Regions from separate parts of the Methyloligella solikamskensis genome, predicted to be linked through region 1. Evidence: riboswitches for the same ligand, from Rfam matches in the RefSeq annotation. Region 1 holds a riboswitch; the other holds the start of a gene.
What was found. A riboswitch is a leader RNA that binds a small molecule or an ion and turns the genes downstream of it on or off. The one in region 1 is predicted to bind cobalamin.
Positions count from the first base shown of each region.

Region 2: another riboswitch for cobalamin. It lies ahead of ACFQ2F_RS11210 (TonB-dependent receptor plug domain-containing protein); the one in region 1 lies ahead of ACFQ2F_RS04320 (CbtB domain-containing protein).

Region 1 is NZ_JBHTJO010000001.1:897,708-901,107, forward strand. Features, by position in the region: gene cobW (cobalamin biosynthesis protein CobW) at 1-478, opposite strand, end outside; gene ACFQ2F_RS04315 (CbtA family protein) at 525-1,283, opposite strand; gene ACFQ2F_RS04320 (CbtB domain-containing protein) at 1,293-1,487, opposite strand; cobalamin riboswitch at 1,519-1,711, opposite strand; gene cobU (bifunctional adenosylcobinamide kinase/adenosylcobinamide-phosphate guanylyltransferase) at 1,749-2,288, shown strand; gene cobO (cob(I)yrinic acid a,c-diamide adenosyltransferase) at 2,288-2,899, shown strand; gene ACFQ2F_RS04335 (cobyric acid synthase) at 2,928-3,400, shown strand, end outside.
Region 2 is NZ_JBHTJO010000001.1:2,317,644-2,321,043, forward strand. Features, by position in the region: gene ACFQ2F_RS11210 (TonB-dependent receptor plug domain-containing protein) at 1-2,083, opposite strand, end outside; cobalamin riboswitch at 2,294-2,504, opposite strand; gene ACFQ2F_RS11215 (fumarylacetoacetate hydrolase family protein) at 2,658-3,400, shown strand, end outside.

The DNA of each region.
Region 1 (3,400 bases):
AGCTGTCCTCGCTGCGCTGTGCGGCGAGCGCTTCAGTGTCGTCGGCGAAGCGGCCGGCGGCCACGGCAGGCCCGTCCACCACGGCGATGACGCCATCGACGGTCACCCGCGAGGCGATAGCCGGCCAGTTGAAGGCCTGGACCAGCGGCTTGGGCAGTGCCAGGCCCGAGGTCTCGATGACGATATGCTCCGGCGGTTTCTCCATGGCGAGCAGACCTTCGAGCGCCGGTACGAAGTCGTCCGCCACTGTGCAGCAGATGCAGCCATTGGAGAGCTCTACGATGCTGTCTTCGGAGCAGCCTTCGATGCCGCAGCCTTCCAGGATATCCCGGTCGATACCGACATCGCCGAACTCATTGATCAGGATGGCGACGCGGCGGTTGCCCGCGGTCTCCAGCACATGACGGAGCAAGGTGGTCTTTCCGGCGCCGAGAAAGCCGGTGACGATGCTGCAGGGAATCTTGGCGAGGTCCGACATGAAAACTCCAAATCCGATCGTGTTGCGATCCGCCGCGTGGTGGATATCAGGCCGAAGCCGGGGCCAGCCTGCGCCACCAGAAACCGACGAAAAATCCGCTCAAAGCCCAGAGCGATGCATGGACGGCGAGAGATGCCCCGGTGAATTGGGCGGCGAGATGCGCGGGCACGGCGCTTTCCGCATGGCCTTCGAGATGGGGTGCGCCCCAGATATGCGGGGCCAGCAAGACCAGGACGCCGAGGGCCTTCGCCCAACCATGCTCGGAGCGGAGAATCAGCCAGAGCGCCGCGGCCGTGCAGAGTGCGGTGGCGAGCCACCAGGCCTGACGGCTGACCAGATCGGCCGCGGGCATGCCGGGCAGTTCGGGCGAGAGCCCCAAGGAGGGGGAGAGCCCCGTGGCCACGAAGCCCGCTGCCGCCCACCCAATGGCGGTGGTCTCGGTGATCCGGTCGCCGGCAAGCAACATCCCCGCGAGCAGGACAAGGGCGAAGCCGATGGCCGTGCCGACATTGGCGATGCTGGTGAAGACGGTGCGCTCCAGCCCGTCCTCGGGCATCCACATCCCGGCGTCTTCCGCCGAATGGATTTCGATGAGGGCCGCGCCGTTTGCTGCGGTCTTGAGCACCGCGTGCTGCAAGAGAGCAGACGCAGCCGTCAGGCTCTGGGCATGATCATGCCCATGCCCGCCTTCGAAGCTCTCAGCCTCAAGAATGAGCGGGGTAGTGGTGAAGGCCTGCAGGACAGCAATGGCAAGCCCCGCCAGGAGGCCGGCCAGCAGCCCCGCCGCAAGAACGCGCGAGATCATGCTTAGCCCCTAGTGGCAGGGAAAGCCGAGTGCGTGGCGCGTGTCGTGTGCAGCGTTGTGGAGGGCGCTGGGGTGTGCGAACCCGGTCGTGAAGACCAGGGAAAGCCCCAGGGCCAATGCCAGGCCGGCCGCTGCGAGAACGCCGGAGCGTTCCGAAGTCAGCGTGCCTCTATTGGCGATGGAATTATCGAGATGCGTATTCAAGACTGCCTCCTGGCCACCCCTCCGGGGCCGTTCGAGTGATATATGGACGGCAGGTCTCCTGGCTCTCGGGTCTTCGTCTCGGCCACCTTCCCGGGTTTCCCCAGTGGTCATACGGCCGATAACTCACCGATTACAGTTGCGGGGGCAGCTGCGGAATTTGCCGAAGGGCAGCACCGCATTCCCTTTCAATCCCCTTGCGGGGAACCGTGCCAAACTTGATAAGGGGTCGCTTCCGTCGCCGTCAATGGAATTTGCTGCCGAATGCAGAACCCTTTGCCACACCGGTTGAGCCTCGTGCTGGGTGGCGCGCGCTCCGGCAAGAGCCGCTACGCGGAGAGCTTGTTCACGGAAGCCCCGGGCCCGTGGATCTATCTGGCCACGGCGGAGGCGCGCGATGACGAGATGGCGGAGCGGGTGCGCGAGCACCGCGCGCGGCGCGGTTCTGAATGGCGAATGATCGAGGCGCCGCTCGATCTCGCGACCGCTATGAGCGAGGCCGGAGAGACGCCGGTCCTCATCGATTGCCTCACCCTCTGGCTCACCAATGTCATGCTTGCCGAGACCGATCTCGACGTGGAGATCGCGCGGCTTCTTCAGGCGCTCGAAGAGACGCCGGGGCCGGTCGTGGCAGTCTCGAACGAGGTGGGGTTGGGCATCGTGCCGGACACGCCGCTTGGCCGGCGGTTCCGGGATGCACAAGGGAGACTCAACCAGCAGGTGGCGGCAATCGCCGATCGTGTTGTGCTAATGACGGCGGGGATTCCCCTGACCGTGAAGCCGCAATACGCCGGAGGCCGATGATGAGCGATGCGTCCCAAGACACCGAGCGCCATAAGCATAAAATGGCCAATCGCAAGGCGGTTCAGGATGCCGAGGTGGCGGAAAAGACCATCGAGAAGGGCCTGCTCATCGTGAACACGGGCAAGGGCAAGGGGAAGTCCACGGCCGCCTTCGGTCTGCTTCTCCGGGGGCTTGGTCGGGGCTTGCGAATCGGTGTCGTCCAGTTCGGCAAGGGCGCCTGGGATACGGGTGAGAAGACGGCCATCGAGGCGTTCGGCGACCAGGTCGTGTGGCATACGCTGGGCGAGGGCTTTACCTGGGAGACCCAGGATCGTGAGCGGGATGTGGCCGCGGCGGAGCGTGCCTGGGGGAAGGCCCAGGAGCTCATGGCCGATCCATCGATCCGCATGCTGATTCTCGATGAGCTCAACATTTCGCTGCGCTACGGCCATCTCGATATCGAAGAGGTCGTTGCCGACCTCAAGGCGCGGCGGGGCGATCTCCACATCGTGGTTACGGGGCGCAACGCCAAGCCGGAGTTGATCGAGGCGGCGGATCTCGTGACCGAGATGACGCCGGTGAAGCATCATTTCGATGCCGGCGTGAAGGCCCAGAAGGGCATCGAATTCTGATGGCTGCCATGGTTGCGGATTTGCGCTCATGAAGACCATCATGTTTCAGGGCACGGGCTCCGATGTCGGCAAGTCACTGCTCGTGGCCGGCTTCGCCCGGGCCTTCAGGAGACGCGGCCTGAAGGTCGCGCCCTTCAAGCCCCAGAACATGTCGAACAACGCCGCGGTCACCGCCGACGGTGGTGAGATCGGCCGGGCCCAGGCGCTCCAGGCGCGGGCCGCGGGGTTGCCGTTGAGCGTCCATATGAACCCGGTGCTCCTGAAGCCCCAGAGCGATATCGGTGCTCAGGTCGTGGTGCAGGGCAGGGTGATGGGCAATGCCAAGGCGCGCGCTTATCAGACCCTCAAGCCGAAACTGCTGGCGGCCGTGCTGGACAGTTTTGGGCGGCTCGGGGCAGAGGCCGATCTTGTCCTCGTCGAAGGGGCGGGGTCCCCGGCGGAGGTGAACCTCCGGGCTAACGATATCGCCAATATGGGGTTCGCGCGCGCTGCCGATGTGCC
Region 2 (3,400 bases), 1.4 Mb from region 1:
TCTTGATCTTCAGACCGCCATAGACGGCCGCCGGTGCCGTCTCGAAGCCGTAAACCTCCTGATAGTCCTCGTCGAAGAGGTTCTCGGCCCGGGCGAACAGCTCCATGCCCGGCTTGAACTCGTAGCTGCCGGCAAGCCGCACGGTCGTATAGGAATCGAGCTCCACCCGGGTCGGCGTGAAGAACGGGATCGCCAGCGCCGTATCTTCCATGGTGCCGTTATAGGTGACCCCTAAGCGGATATTCGCCTTGTCGTCGGCAAAGCGGTAATCCACGTCGAGGCGCCCAGCATGCTCTGGCCGGCGGATCTCCCACAGTCCTGCGGGATCGAAGGCCCGCAGATGGGTGTATGCGCCGCTGACGGTCAGGCCTTCGGTGACGCGCCAAGCGGCGGAGAACTCCTCGCCGCTTCTGTGGCTCACCCCATCGAGATTCACCACGGTTGAAGAGAGCCCGACGAAGTCGGTCGCGATCTCGTTCTCCAGATCCGCCTCGAAATAGGTGGCGTCGAACAGAACGCGGCCCTTCACGAGGGTTAGCTCGACGCCCGCATCCCAGCCAAAGGATTCTTCCGGAACGAGATCGGGGTTGGGCACGAAACTCCCCGGGATCTGACCGTAGAGCTCGAACAGGGTCGGCTGCTTGGCGCCGGTGCCCACGCTGGAGTGAAAGCGGAACGGCGTGTCCGGCACGGCGTAGGAGCCCGCGATGCGGTAGGTCGTGAAGTCCTCGACATTGCTGTCATTGTCGTCGTGGCGGAGCGATGCCACGAAATCGAGCTGATCGAGGAATTGGCCGCGATATTCGACCGCCCCGGCAAGGGTCTCGCGGCTCCGCTCGATATTGTCGATGGAGACCGGCGTGAAGCTCTCCTTCGTGTTCTCCAGAAGCCCCGTCACGGCGTGGTGACTGTTCAGGAAGTTCGGCGTATCGCCGGAGAAGGTCGAGATGTAGCTGTTCTCCACGCGCTGCCCGTCATTGCGGTAGGGCGAGAAGCTGCCGGCGAAGAACGAGAAATCCTCCGCGCGCGTGTCGCTGTAGTTGCTCTTGAAGTGCTGCACCCAGTGACCGTCCATGAGCGTCGCCGTGGCGTCGATGCCGGCCACGCGATTGCGCTGCTCGAAATAGGACGGGTCGTCGGTCTGGATGAAGAACGGCCCTGGGCCGATGCCGTCCGTATCGCGGCCGCCATCGTTCTGGTCGATGCGGAGAACGCCGTCGACCTTCAGCCACGGGAAGACCTCGACCCCACCCTTGGCGAAGGCGTTGGTGATCTCGGAGAAGTCGTTCTCATCGCCGAACTCGGCGATGTTGAAGCCGTGGCTCTTGCGCTTCTGGAAGCTGATGATGCCGTGGCCTTCGTCATTGCCGCCCGAAAGGGACGCCGCGTAGCCCTGGCTTGAGAAGCTCCCGCCCTCGGCGCGCAGCCGCGCCTGGGCCGGGCCCTTGCCGGACTTGGTGACGATGTTGACGACACCGCCGACGGCATTGGAGCCGTAGAGGCCGCTCTGAGGCCCACGGATCACCTCGATACGTTCGATATCGTTGGCCAGAAGGTTCGCGAAATCGAACTCGCCATTGGTGGCGGAATTGACCTCCACGCCATCGATCACGACAAGGGTGTGGTTCGCCTCCGCGCCGCGGATGCGGACCTGGGTCAAGCCGCTAAAGGAACCGCTCTGGCTGACCTCGACACCTGGCAGGCTGCGCAAGGCATCGGCCGCGTGGCGGATCTGCTCCTGCTCCAGGTCTTGCGAAGTGACGACGCTCACCGAGCTGCCCGTGGTCGGAAGCGCCCGAGCCTCGCCCGGCGTCAGCACATCGCCGCTGATGGCGCTGGCCTGAACGTCCTCGACCGGCTCCGACGGCGTGGTGCTTCGACGCGGCGTAGACCGGGTCGCAGCGGCCGGCTCTCGGGTCGTCTTCTGAAGCGACTCGTCGAGGGTCGCGCCCTCCACCACGATTGGCGGCAGGATCAGCGCGTCCTCACCTTCATCGGTCTCCTGAGCGAAAGCCGGCGCGGCCAATGATGTTGTGAAAATGGTCAGGACGCTGACGAACGCCCATCCCCCGTATTTGGTCATCTATGATGCCCCCCATAAGTTGCCGTTATCCGGCCGAGCCTGGAGGACGTCGCATCGTGCATTCCGCACGAATCCCACGGTGGTCTTGCAAACGATCGTTTTGCAAGAAGACCAAAAGAGCTTTGCTCACCGAGACGACCCTCCCTACTCAGCCTGAGGATCGTCACCACTCCGGGGGTAAACCGTTCTTCCGCGCCCCACGCACGAGAAGATGGGTGACGCTCGGGGGCAGGTCTCCTGGCTCACAGCTTCCTTGACCGCCTGCTCCACCTTCCCAGCGTTCAACGCCAGTGGTTCATCGGAGCAGACATCGCTGCTTACAGTTGCGGGGGCAGCCGCGGAGTGGAGCGAAGCTCTTCACCGCGTTCCCTTTTCACCCTCCGGCACGAGGCCGGCGGGAACCCACGAGAGGAGACATGTAAGGCGACGGACGATCTTTGAGTCAAGATTTCTATTTCGCGCGGGGCCCGGTCCGTCATTTTACTCTGCTCCCATTTTACTCGGCCCCCATTGCCGCGCGGCTTCCGCCTATGCAACATGCGCGAGATTTCTAAGGCTGTAGGAGCGTGAGCAGATGAAACTTTTGCGGTTTGGCGAGAAGGGTTCGGAGAAGCCGGGACTTCTGGATGCAGATGGCGTTATTCGCGATCTATCCGGCAAGGTGGATGACATCTCAGGCGATGTGCTGACCTCGGATGGCCTGAAGAAGCTCGCCGAGATCGACCCCGCAAGCCTGCCGAAGGTCGAGGGCTCGCCCCGAATCGGCGCGCCGATCGGCCATGTGCAGAAGTTTCTCGGCATCGGCCTGAACTACAGCGATCACGCTGCGGAAACCGGCCTGCCCGTTCCGGAAGAACCCATCGTCTTTGTGAAGGCGAGCTCCTGCATCTGCGGTCCCAACGACAATGTCCTGATGCCGGACGGCTACGAGCGCATGGACTGGGAGGTCGAACTCGGCGTGGTGATCGGCGATCCGGCCAAGCGCATCTCCGAATCGGAGGCGCTCAATCACGTCGCGGGCTACACGATCTGCAACGACGTCTCAGAGCGGCGGCTACAAGTGGGCGGTCCCGGGGAATGGTTCAAGGCCAAGAGCTACGACACGTTCGGCCCCATGGGCCCCTGGGTGGTTACCAAGGATGAGGTCGGCGATCCGCAGAAGCTCAAGCTGACACTGGACGTGAACGGCGAGCGGATGCAGACCGGCACGACCTCCACCATGATCTTCAACGTGGCCCAGCTGGTCGCCTATATCAGCCGCTTCATGACGCTGATGCCGGGCGATGTGATCAGCACCGGCACGCCTCCTGGCGTGGG